Regions from separate parts of the Escherichia sp. E4742 genome, predicted to be linked through region 2. Evidence: predicted binding sites of a transcription regulator. Region 2 holds the regulator's gene; each other region holds the start of a gene.
The links. Region 2 encodes PurR, which represses purine synthesis genes. Its sites were predicted from a motif close to CANGCAAACGTTTGCNTG; they were not measured.
Positions count from the first base shown of each region.

Region 1: glyA (serine hydroxymethyltransferase) is a predicted target of PurR. The motif match lies at 2,190-2,207, and genes of this name have one in related genera.
Region 3: gcvT (glycine cleavage system aminomethyltransferase GcvT) is a predicted target of PurR. The motif match lies at 1,773-1,790, and genes of this name have one in related genera.

Region 1 is NZ_CP040443.1:576,971-581,197, forward strand. Features, by position in the region: gene FEM44_RS02740 (ROK family protein) at 1-619, shown strand, start outside; gene glyA (serine hydroxymethyltransferase) at 817-2,070, opposite strand; gene hmpA (NO-inducible flavohemoprotein) at 2,401-3,591, shown strand; gene glnB (nitrogen regulatory protein P-II) at 3,635-3,973, opposite strand; gene glrR (two-component system response regulator GlrR) at 4,034-4,227, opposite strand, start outside.
Region 2 is NZ_CP040443.1:4,771,710-4,775,936, forward strand. Features, by position in the region: gene sodB (superoxide dismutase [Fe]) at 1-127, shown strand, start outside; gene FEM44_RS23215 (MFS transporter) at 283-1,452, opposite strand; gene cydH (cytochrome bd-I accessory subunit CydH) at 1,618-1,707, opposite strand; gene purR (HTH-type transcriptional repressor PurR) at 2,006-3,031, shown strand; gene punR (DNA-binding transcriptional activator PunR) at 3,028-3,960, opposite strand; gene punC (purine nucleoside transporter PunC) at 4,073-4,227, shown strand, end outside.
Region 3 is NZ_CP040443.1:925,727-929,953, reverse strand. Features, by position in the region: gene ubiH (2-octaprenyl-6-methoxyphenyl hydroxylase) at 1-208, shown strand, start outside; gene ubiI (FAD-dependent 2-octaprenylphenol hydroxylase) at 231-1,433, shown strand; gene FEM44_RS25945 (hypothetical protein) at 1,507-1,620, opposite strand; gene gcvT (glycine cleavage system aminomethyltransferase GcvT) at 1,879-2,973, shown strand; gene gcvH (glycine cleavage system protein GcvH) at 2,996-3,385, shown strand; gene gcvP (aminomethyl-transferring glycine dehydrogenase) at 3,504-4,227, shown strand, end outside.

The DNA of each region.
Region 1 (4,227 bases), 930 kb from region 2:
GCTGGCGCTGGCGGAGAAATGGCAAAATAATTCGCAGGGACGGGATTTCTGCGTGATCAACGTTGATTATGGCATTGGCTCGTCGTTCGTGATTAACGAGCAAATTTATCGCGGTAGTTTGTATGGTAGCGGGCAGATTGGTCACACCATTGTGAATCCCGATGGTATTGCCTGCGGCTGCGGGCGTTATGGCTGCCTGGAAACCATCGCCTCATTAAGCGCATTAAAAAAACAGGCGCGAGTATGGCTAAAATCACAACCTGGCAATACTCAGCTTGATCCGGAAAAACTGACTACCGCGCAATTAATTGCCGCCTGGCAGAGTGGAGAACCGTGGATCACCAGCTGGGTTGACCGCTCTGCCAACGCCATTGGTTTGAGTCTGTATAACTTCCTCAACATCCTCAATATTAATCAGATTTGGCTGTATGGTCGCAGTTGCGCCTTTGGTGTGAACTGGCTTAATACCATTATTCGCCAGACAGGATTTAACCCGTTCGACCGTGATGAAGGACCGAGCGTGAAAGCGACGCAAATTGGCTTTGGGCAATTAAGTCGCGCACAACAGGTGCTGGGAATTGGCTATTTGTATGTTGAGGCGCAGTTACGGCAGATTTGATGGCGCGATAACGTAGAAAGGCTTCCCGAAGGAAGCCTTGATGATCACAAACGTAAGATTGCCTGATGCGCTACGCTTATCAGGCCTACACGGATATTGCAATATATTGAATTTGCAAGGTTTTGTAGGCCGAATAAGGCGTTCATGCCGCATCCGGCATGAACAACGAGCACATTATCAGCAAATCACCGTTTCGCTTACGCGTAAACCGGGTAACGTGCGCAGATGTCGAGAACTTTACCTTTGATGCGCTCGATAACCGCGTCATCATTGATGCTGTCCAGCACGTCACACATCCAGCCAGCCAGTTCTTTCGCTTCTGCTTCTTTGAAGCCACGACGCGTAATCGCCGGAGTACCTACACGAATACCAGAAGTTACAAACGGGCTCTTCGGATCGTTTGGTACGCTGTTTTTGTTCACGGTGATGTTGGCACGGCCCAGAGCGGCATCAGCTTCTTTACCAGTCAGGTTTTTATCAACCAGATCAACCAGGAACAGGTGGTTATCAGTACCACCGGAAACCACTTTGTAGCCGCGTTCCAGGAACACTTCTACCATCGCTTTAGCGTTTTTAGCGACCTGCTGCTGGTAAGTTTTGAACTCAGGCTCCATCGCTTCTTTCAGAGCAACAGCTTTACCAGCGATTACGTGCATCAACGGACCGCCCTGACCACCAGGGAAAACGGCAGAGTTCAGTTTTTTGTACAGTTCTTCGCTACCGCCTTTTGCCAGGATCAGGCCGCCGCGCGGACCCGCCAGGGTTTTGTGAGTAGTGGTAGTAACTACGTGAGCATGAGGAACCGGGTTCGGGTAGACGCCAGCGGCAACCAGGCCCGCAACGTGCGCCATATCAACGAACAGGTAAGCACCGATGCTGTCAGCGATTTCACGCATTTTCGCCCAGTCAACCACACCGGAATATGCAGAGAAGCCGCCGATAATCATTTTCGGTTTGTGTTCTTTGGCTTGTTTTTCCAGATCAGCGTAGTCGATATGACCGGTAGCATCGATACCGTAAGGAACGATGTTGTACAGTTTACCGGAGAAGTTAACCGGAGAACCGTGAGTCAGGTGACCGCCATGCGCCAGGTTCATACCCAGTACGGTATCACCTGGTTCCAGCAGCGCGGTGTAGACCGCAAAGTTAGCCTGGGAGCCGGAGTGCGGCTGAACGTTAGCGTAGTCAGCGCCGAACAGCTCTTTCGCACGATCGATCGCCAGTTGTTCGACGATATCAACATACTCGCAACCGCCGTAGTAGCGCTTGCCCGGATAACCTTCAGCATATTTGTTGGTCAGCTGAGAACCCTGCGCCTGCATTACGCGCGGGCTGGTGTAGTTTTCGGAGGCGATCAGTTCGATGTGCTCTTCCTGACGTACTTTTTCCTGCTCCATAGCCTGCCACAGTTCGGCATCATAATCGGCAATGTTCATTTCACGCTTTAACATCCGCATCTCCTGACTCAGCTAACAATAAAATTTTTTCGCCTAATTTTGGCGGTCCTTATGGACAACGGCGAACAGTATAACCGAATCATTGTGCGATAACAGGTCTTGACAAAGGAATTTACGCAAACGATTACCTTCAAGCTGTGCAAGGCTTTGGAGAATAAAGGGCCTGCAACCGGAAACGGATTTCTTTTCAGGTTTGTGATGCAAATTTTTCACTTCATCACATTCTTGATGAAAAACACCAAAAGAACCATTTACAGTGCAGGGCTATTTTTTATAAGATGCATTTGAGATACATCAATTAAGATGCAAAAAAAGGAAGACCATATGCTTGACGCTCAAACCATCGCTACAGTAAAAGCCACCATCCCTTTACTGGTGGAAACAGGGCCAAAGTTAACCGCCCATTTCTACGACCGTATGTTTACTCATAACCCAGAACTCAAAGAAATTTTTAACATGAGTAACCAGCGTAATGGCGATCAACGTGAAGCCCTGTTTAACGCTATTGCCGCCTACGCCAGTAATATTGAAAACCTGCCTGCGCTGCTGCCAGCGGTAGAAAAAATCGCGCAGAAGCACACCAGTTTCCAGATCAAACCGGAACAGTACAACATCGTCGGCGAACACCTGTTGGCGACCCTGGACGAAATGTTCAGCCCAGGCCAGGAAGTACTGGACGCGTGGGGTAAAGCCTATGGCGTACTGGCTAATGTATTTATCAATCGCGAGGCAGAAATCTATAACGAAAACGCCAGCAAAGCCGGTGGCTGGGAAGGTACTCGCGATTTCCGCATTGTGGCTAAAACACCGCGCAGCGCTCTTATCACCAGCTTCGAACTGGAACCGGTCGACGGTGGCGCAGTGGCAGAATACCGTCCGGGACAATATCTCGGCGTCTGGCTGAAACCAGAAGGTTTCCCGCATCAGGAAATTCGTCAGTACTCTTTGACCCGTAAACCTGATGGCAAAGGCTATCGTATTGCGGTGAAACGCGAAGATGGCGGGCAGGTATCCAACTGGCTGCACAATCACGCCAACGTTGGCGATGTCGTAAAGCTGGTTGCTCCGGCGGGTGATTTCTTTATGGATGTGACAGATGAAACGCCGGTAACACTGATCTCTGCGGGTGTAGGGCAAACGCCAATGCTGGCTATGCTCGATACGCTGGCAAAAGCAGGCCATAACGCCCAGGTAAACTGGTTCCACGCGGCAGAAAATGGCGATGTTCACGCCTTTGCTGATGAAGTTAAGGAACTGGGGCAAGCACTACCGCGCTTTACCGCGCATACCTGGTATCGCCAGCCGAGCGAAGCCGATCGCGCTAAAGGTCAGTTTGATAGCGAAGGTCTGATGGATTTGAGCAAACTGGAAGGTGCGTTCAGCGATCCGGCCATGCAGTTCTATCTCTGCGGTCCGGTCGGCTTCATGCAATTTGCCGCGAAACAGTTAGTGGACCTGGGTGTGAAGCAGGAAAACATTCATTACGAATGCTTTGGCCCGCATAAAGTGCTGTGATTTGATGTTGCCGGATGGAAACATCCGGCAACCATGACGCGGTTTAAATTGCCGCGTCGTCCTCTTCACCGGTACGGATACGAATGACCCGTGCCACGTCAAAGACGAAAATTTTACCATCACCAATTTTGCCGGTTTGCGCCGTACGAATAATCGTGTCTACGCAGATATCGACAATGTCGTCCGGCACGACGATCTCAATTTTCACCTTCGGCAGAAAATCCACCATATATTCCGCACCGCGATACAGCTCAGTGTGGCCTTTCTGGCGCCCAAAGCCTTTCACTTCGGTCACGGTCATGCCGGTAATACCGACTTCGGCCAGTGCTTCACGGACATCGTCCAGCTTGAAGGGTTTAATAATCGCATCAATCTTTTTCATGCTATTCCTTGAAAAGGTCGCCTGTCTTTTGATCTGCTAAACGTAACACATTACACCGATTCATTCCTTGAAATCGTTTGCATCCAGCTCGTGTCGGGAAAGCAGTTTATAAAATTCTGTCCGGTTGCGCCCCGCCATTCTCGCCGCGTGGGTGACGTTGCCTTTGGTGATTTGCAGCAACTTGCGCAAGTAATTGAGTTCAAACTGGTTACGCGCCTCAACAAAAGTGGGCAGCGCCGTGTTTTCGCCCTCCA
Region 2 (4,227 bases):
GCTGCTGACCGTTGATGTCTGGGAACACGCTTATTACATCGACTATCGCAATGCGCGTCCTGGCTATCTGGAGCACTTCTGGGCGCTGGTGAACTGGGAATTCGTAGCGAAAAATCTCGCTGCATAATAACTGATGGCAAATGCAACATTGCCTGACGCGCTACGCTTATCTGGCCTACGCGGATCACCAATGTAGGTCGGTTAAGGCGCTTGCGGCAAGATAAAACGTAATTTGCCTGCAAACTGTAACGCAGAAGGTATCCCCTTCTGCGTTTTGTTTTATTAGCTGTTGGCAACGCAAACTGCTTCAGGTTGTTTTCTGGCTGACATAAACACCAGCAACAATGCCAGTCCTGCGACAATCGCCCCCATCACCGGCACAAAACTGTACCCCAGACCACCCGAAATCACTGCGCCACCTGCCGCGGCACCCAGAGCATTGCCCAGGTTAAAGGCACCAATATTCACTGAGGAAGACAGCCCCGGCGCTTCGCTGGCAACTCGCATCACACGCATCTGTAACGGTGGTACAACCGCAAAAGTTGCTGCGCCCCACACCACCATGCTGATAGCCGCACCAAACTCATTACGCGCCAGGAACGGAATCGCCAGCATAATCACCATCAGCAGCAACAAAAAGCCTTTCAGCGTGCCGTTGACCGAACGATCTGCCAGTTTACCGCCTAAATAGTTACCGATAGAAAACCCGACGCCAATCAGCACCAGCATGGCTGTTACGAACACCGGCGTTGCGTGGGTGATACTTTGCAGTACTGGTGAAATATAGGTGTAGAGGGTAAACATTGCGCCAGCCCCCAGTACCGTCGTCAGCAAGGCTGATAACACCTGCGGACGCATCAATACAGCCAGCTCTTTTTTCACTTCCGGTCGAGCTCCTGCGCCGCCTTTCGGTAACGAGAAGAACAGGCTAATCATTGAAATTACGCCCAGCCCCGCCGTTGCCAGAAACGACATCCGCCAGCCAATAGTTTCGCCAAGCCAGGTCGCCGCAGGAACACCGCCAATATTTGCCAGAGTTAAGCCCATAAACATAGTGGCGACAGCGCTGGCCTGTTTGTGTTTAGGCACAACGCTTGCGGCCACGACTGAACCCAAACCAAAGAATGCCCCGTGATTCAGACTGGTCAGAATGCGTGAAAGCATCAGCGTCATATAATCCGGCGCGATGGCGGAAAGCACGTTGCCAAGAGTGAAAATGGCCATCAGGAAAATAAGCGCACTGCGCCTGGCGCGATGAGACAGCAGTAATGTCATCAGCGGCGCGCCAACCATCACGCCAACCGCATAGGCGCTGATTAACATGCCCGCAGCAGGAATCGAGACATCCACACCGCGCGCAATGACGGGTAAAAGGCCCATTGGCGAGAACTCCGTTGTCCCGATACCAAACGCGCCAACTGCCAGCGCCAACAACGGATAGTTAATTTTCATGTCTAATCTCCACCTCTTCGCGTCATTACACGATATTCATCAAAGTGGCGAAAGCATGACAGCAATCACAAAAAATTGAAAATAACAAAAAGAGAAAACACTTTTGCCATTTTGCTAACAAAAGGGAAGAGAGTGCGAGGGAGGATGCGCTCCCTCGAAGGGAAATCAGTGCAGCGCGGCAGTCAAACCTACGGCCACGATCAAACCGAGGACAATAATGGTTGTTACCAGTGAAAATTTAAGGTCGGTACTCATCAAGTTTTCTCCTTTTTTATTACCCTACAAAAAGTGATATTACGCATTTTTACACACTGTGAAGAAAAAATCTCCCGCCATTTATAATGATAAGTGTTTTTACCACTTCCCCTTTTCATCAAGATCGGCCAAAATTCCACGCTTACACTATTTGCGTACTGGCCATTGACCCCTTCCTGACGCTCTGTGTCGTTTTTCCGGCGTACCGCAACACTTTTGTTGCGCGTAAGGTGTGTAAAGGCAAACGTTTACCTTGCGATTTTGCAGGAGCTGAAGTTAGGGTCTGGAGTGAAATGGAATGGCAACAATAAAAGATGTAGCGAAGCGAGCAAACGTTTCCACTACAACTGTGTCACACGTTATAAACAAAACTCGTTTCGTCGCTGAAGAAACGCGCAACGCCGTGTGGGCAGCGATTAAAGAATTACACTACTCCCCTAGCGCGGTAGCGCGTAGCCTGAAGGTTAACCATACCAAGTCTATCGGCTTGCTGGCGACCAGCAGCGAAGCAGCCTATTTCGCGGAGATCATCGAAGCGGTTGAAAAAAATTGCTTCCAGAAAGGTTACACGCTGATCCTCGGCAACGCGTGGAACAATCTGGAGAAACAGAGAGCCTATCTGTCGATGATGGCGCAAAAACGCGTCGATGGCCTGCTGGTCATGTGTTCTGAGTATCCGGAACCGTTGCTGGCGATGCTGGAAGAGTATCGCCATATCCCGATGGTGGTAATGGACTGGGGCGAAGCAAAAGCCGACTTTACCGATGCGGTCATCGATAACGCGTTTGAAGGCGGCTACATGGCCGGACGCTATCTGATCGAACGCGGCCATCGCGAAATTGGTGTCATCCCTGGCCCTCTGGAACGTAATACCGGCGCGGGTCGTCTGGCAGGGTTTATGAAGGCGATGGAAGAAGCGATGATCAAGGTGCCAGAAAACTGGATTGTGCAGGGTGACTTTGAACCTGAATCGGGTTATCGCGCCATGCAACAAATCCTGTCGCAGCCACACCGCCCTACTGCGGTTTTCTGTGGTGGCGATATCATGGCAATGGGCGCACTTTGCGCTGCTGATGAAATGGGTCTGCGCGTACCACAGGATGTTTCGCTGATCGGTTATGATAACGTACGCAACGCCCGCTACTTTACCCCGGCGCTGACCACTATCCATCAGCCAAAAGATTCACTGGGCGAAACGGCGTTCAACATGCTGTTGGACCGTATCGTCAACAAACGCGAAGAACCGCAGTCTATCGAAGTTCATCCGCGGCTTATTGAACGCCGCTCCGTGGCTGACGGTCCGTTCCGCGACTATCGTCGTTAATCATCCGTTGCGGGAGTCTCTTCCGGCTCCCGCAGCCACTCCTTATTCAGCGTCTCACTATCGCCGAGATACTCCAGCAACCAGGTTAACGCTGGCGACATATCATTCTGCTGCCATGTCAGGCAACATGCCGAATCAGGGAATGGATTTTCCAGTTCTAACGCCACCCATTTTCCCTCATTAAGCCACGGTTTGGCGAAATGCGTAGGCACCATGCCAATGCATAAACCGGCCGAGATACAGGTTGCCGATGATTCCCAGTCAGGTACGACAAGCCTTTTTTGGTTATCCAGCAGCCAGGTAATTCGTTTGGGCAACGTCCGCGACGTGTCTTCGCGCACAAGCGACGGCCAGTTGCGCAACGTGTCATCGCTGAGCGGCCCATTCATCGACGCAAGCGGATGATGACTGGCAACAACGCAACTCCAGCTCAACATTCCCATATCCCGGAAGGCGTAACGGCCACCGACCGGAATCGCTCGTGTCGCGCCAATCGCCAGTTCCACGCGCCCGTCGGAAAGCGCATCCCAGACGCCGTTGAACACTTCCTGAAAAACCAGAAGTTCGACGTCATCAAAATGGCGATAGAAATCAACAATCATCTGCCGCGTGCGTTCTGGCCTGACAATATTATCTACCGCGATAGCTAATTGACCGCGCCAGCCGTTCGCTATCTGCTGACATTGTTGGCGGGTGATCTGCATTTTTTTGACAACAGAGCGCCCTTCTTTGAGAAACCACGCCCCGGCAGCGGTCAGTTCCACGTCACGATGACGCCGTTCAAACAGCGGCACCGCCAGCCACTCTTCCAGCTGACGCACGGTATAGCTGACCGCAGAAGGAACGCGATGCAACTCCTGGGCTGCAGCGCTAAAGCTGCCATTTCGCGCCACTGCATCAACCACTTCGAGAGAATATTCAGACCACATAGTTTGCCTGCAAAATTTTTGAAACCAGTCATCAAATATTACCGTTTCACAACAGGAATTTCACTCCCTACACTTTGCGACGGTGTTTAATTGAGGAATTTAGAGAATATACATGCAACCTGGGAAAAGATTTTTAGTCTGGCTGGCGGGTTTGAGCGTACTCGGTTTTCTGGCAACCGATATGTATCTGCCTGCTTTCGCCGCCATTCAGGCCGACCTGCAAACGCCTGCGTCTGCTGTCAGTGCCAGCCTTAGTCTGTTCCTTGC
Region 3 (4,227 bases), 1.3 Mb from region 2:
TGATTACGGCGTATTATGCCGTTATCAGCAGCGTCGACAGAGCGATCGCGAAGCAACCATCGGCGTCACGGACAGTCTGGTACATCTTTTTGCCAACCGTTGGGCGCCGTTGGTTGTCGGGCGCAACATCGGGCTGATGACGATGGAATTATTCACCCCGGCACGCGATGTGCTGGCGCAGCGCACCCTCGGTTGGGTGGCGCGTTGAAGGCGGTTTTAAGGAATAAACAATGCAAAGTGTTGATGTAGCCATTGTTGGCGGCGGCATGGTGGGGCTGGCGGTTGCCTGCGGCTTACAGGGTAGCGGCTTACGCGTTGCCGTACTGGAGCAGCGCGTACCGGAACCTCTGGCGGCGGATGCACCACCACAACTGCGCGTTTCGGCTATCAATGCCGCCAGCGAAAAATTACTCACCCGTCTTGGCGTCTGGCAGGACATTCTCTCTCGTAGGGCCTGTTGCTATCACGGTATGGAAGTGTGGGATAAAGACAGTTTTGGTCACATCTCGTTTGACGATCAAAGCATGGGCTATAGCCATCTTGGGCATATCGTTGAAAATTCAGTGATTCACTACGCGCTGTGGAACAAAGCGCAGCAGTCGTCAGATATCACCCTGCTGGCCCCCGCAGAATTACAGCAGGTTGCCTGGGGAGAGAACGAAACCTTCCTGACGCTGAAAGACGGTAGCATGTTAACGGCGCGTCTGGTAATTGGTGCGGACGGCGCTAATTCCTGGTTGCGCAACAAGGCCGATATTCCGCTGACTTTCTGGGATTATCAGCATCACGCGCTGGTGGCGACCATTCGCACGGAAGAACCGCATGATGCGGTGGCGCGGCAAGTTTTCCATGGCGAAGGCATTCTGGCCTTTTTACCGCTTAGCGATCCGCATCTTTGCTCGATTGTCTGGTCACTGTCGCCAGAGGAAGCGCAGCGGATGCAGCAGGCAGGGGAAGACGAATTTAATCGCGCGTTAAATATCGCTTTTGATAATCGCCTGGGCTTATGCAGGGTTGAGAGCGAGCGTCTTGTGTTTCCGCTGACGGGGCGTTATGCGCGCCAGTTTGCCGCGCACCGCCTGGCGCTGGTGGGCGACGCCGCGCATACCATTCATCCGCTGGCGGGGCAGGGGGTTAATCTCGGCTTTATGGACGCCGCAGAGTTGATTGCTGAACTGAAACGGTTACATCGTCAGGGCAAAGACATCGGGCAGTACATTTACCTGCGTCGCTATGAGCGTAGCCGCAAGCACAGTGCGGCGCTGATGCTGGCTGGTATGCAGGGATTCCGCGATCTATTTTCTGGCGCTAATCCAGCGAAAAAACTGCTGCGTGATATTGGTCTGAAACTGGCCGATACGCTTCCTGGCGTTAAACCGCAACTTATTCGTCAGGCAATGGGATTAAACGATTTGCCTGAATGGCTGCGTTAAAAATTTCTCCTCTTTTGTTTATTTGATACCCATCACACTTTCGTCTCCCGGTTTTTTAACCGGGGGATTTTCCTCATTTGAAATAAACTAATTTCACCTGCAATTTCGCATTATATTTTCTAATGTCGTTAATATTTGATTTGTTGATTTTAGGTATTTTTTTAGTTCTTAATATCGATTTATTCAAAACTGTTTTATTAATTCGTTATGTTTGTTTGCAGGTATCGTGTTATTTGGTTTTTTGTCCTGTTGTCATTTTTGCGGTTTTTAACCATAAGCTAATGTGATGATCAATTTTTCCTTATGGTTAACCGTCTGTTTCGGTGGTAAGTTCAGGGAAAAGAGAACGATTGCGTTGGGGACCGGGAGTGGCTCCAGTGCTGGGTTTCGTGGTGACAATTTCACCACGAAAAGTTGTCAGCCCCGCTTATTCAATGAGGACAAGATGGCACAACAGACTCCTTTGTACGAACAACACACGCTTTGCGGCGCTCGCATGGTGGATTTCCACGGCTGGATGATGCCGCTGCATTACGGTTCGCAAATCGACGAACATCATGCGGTACGTACCGATGCCGGAATGTTTGATGTGTCGCATATGACCATCGTCGATCTCCGCGGCAGCCGCACCCGGGAGTTTCTGCGTTATCTGCTGGCGAACGATGTGGCGAAGCTCACCAAAAGCGGCAAAGCCCTTTACTCGGGGATGTTGAATGCCTCTGGCGGTGTGATAGATGACCTCATCGTCTACTACTTCACTGAAGATTTCTTCCGCCTCGTTGTTAACTCCGCCACCCGCGAAAAAGACCTCTCCTGGATTACCCAACACGCTGAACCTTTCGGCATCGAAATTACCGTTCGTGATGACCTTTCCATGATTGCCGTACAAGGGCCGAATGCGCAGGCAAAAGCTGCCACACTGTTTAATGACGCCCAGCGTCAGGCGGTGGAAGGGATGAAACCGTTCTTTGGCGTGCAGGCGGGCGATCTGTTTATTGCCACCACCGGTTACACCGGTGAAGCGGGCTATGAAATTGCGCTGCCCAATGAAAAAGCGGCCGATTTCTGGCGTGCGCTGGTGGAAGCGGGCGTTAAGCCATGTGGCCTGGGGGCGCGTGACACGCTGCGTCTGGAAGCGGGCATGAATTTGTATAGTCAGGAGATGGACGAAACCATCTCTCCGTTAGCCGCCAACATGGGCTGGACCATCGCCTGGGAACCGGCAGATCGTGACTTTATCGGTCGTGAAGCTCTGGAAGCGCAGCGTGAACATGGCACAGAGAAACTGGTTGGTCTGGTGATGACCGAAAAAGGCGTGCTGCGTAATGAACTGCCGGTACGTTTTACCGATGCGCAGGGCAACCAGCATGAAGGCATTATCACCAGCGGTACTTTCTCACCGACGCTGGGTTACAGCATTGCGCTGGCGCGCGTGCCGGAAGGTATTGGTGAAACAGCGATTGTGCAAATTCGCAACCGTGAAATGCCGGTTAAAGTGACGAAACCTGTTTTTGTGCGTAACGGCAAAGCCGTCGCGTGATTACTTTTTTGGAGATTGATTGATGAGCAACGTACCAGCAGAACTGAAATACAGCAAAGAACACGAATGGCTGCGTAAAGAAGCCGACGGCACTTACACCGTTGGCATCACCGAACACGCTCAGGAGCTGTTAGGCGATATGGTGTTTGTTGACCTGCCGGAAGTAGGCGCAACGGTTAGCGCGGGTGATGACTGCGCGGTTGCCGAATCAGTAAAAGCGGCGTCAGACATTTATGCGCCAGTAAGCGGTGAAATCGTGGCGGTAAACGACGCACTGAGCGATTCCCCGGAACTGGTGAACAGCGAACCGTATGCAGGCGGCTGGATCTTTAAAATCAAAGCCAGCGATGAAAGCGAATTGGAATCACTGCTGGATGCGACTGCATACGAAGCATTGTTAGAAGACGAGTAACGGCTTTAATCCTCTTCTGCGGGAGAGGATCAGGGTGAGGGAAATTTACGCCTCACCCTCACTCTCTTCGCAAGGAGAGAGGTTCACAATTCACTGCACGTTTCAGGAACCATCGCTCATGACACAGACGTTAAGCCAGCTTGAAAACAGCGGCGCTTTTATTGAACGCCATATCGGACCGGACGCCGCGCAACAGCAAGAAATGCTGAATGCCGTTGGCGCACAATCGTTAAACGCGCTGACCGGCCAGATTGTGCCGAAAGATATTCAGCTTGCGACCCCGCCGCAGGTTGGCGCACCGGCAACCGAATACGCCGCGCTGGCGGAACTCAAGGCTATTGCCAGTCGCAATAAACGCTTCACGTCTTACATTGGCATGGGTTACACCGCCGTGCAGTTGCCGCCGGTTATTCTGCGTAACATGCTGGAAAATCCGGGCTGGTATACTGCGTATACTCCGTATCAACCTGAAGTCTCCCAGGGCCGCCTCGAAGCACTGCTCAACTTCCAGCAGGTAACGCTGGATTTAACCGGGCTGGATATGGCTTCGGCTTCTCTTCTTGACGAAGCCACTGCAGCCGCCGAAGCAATGGCGATGGCAAAACGCGTCAGCAAGCTGAAAAATGCCAACCGCTTCTTCGTTGCTTCTGACGTTCATCCGCAAACGCTGGATGTGGTTCGCACCCGTGCCGAAACCTTTGGTTTTGAAGTGATTGTCGACGATGCGCAAAAAGTTCTCGATCACCAGGACGTCTTCGGCGTGCTGTTACAGCAGGTGGGTACGACGGGCGAAATCCACGACTACACTGCGCTTATCAGCGAACTGAAATCACGCAAAATTG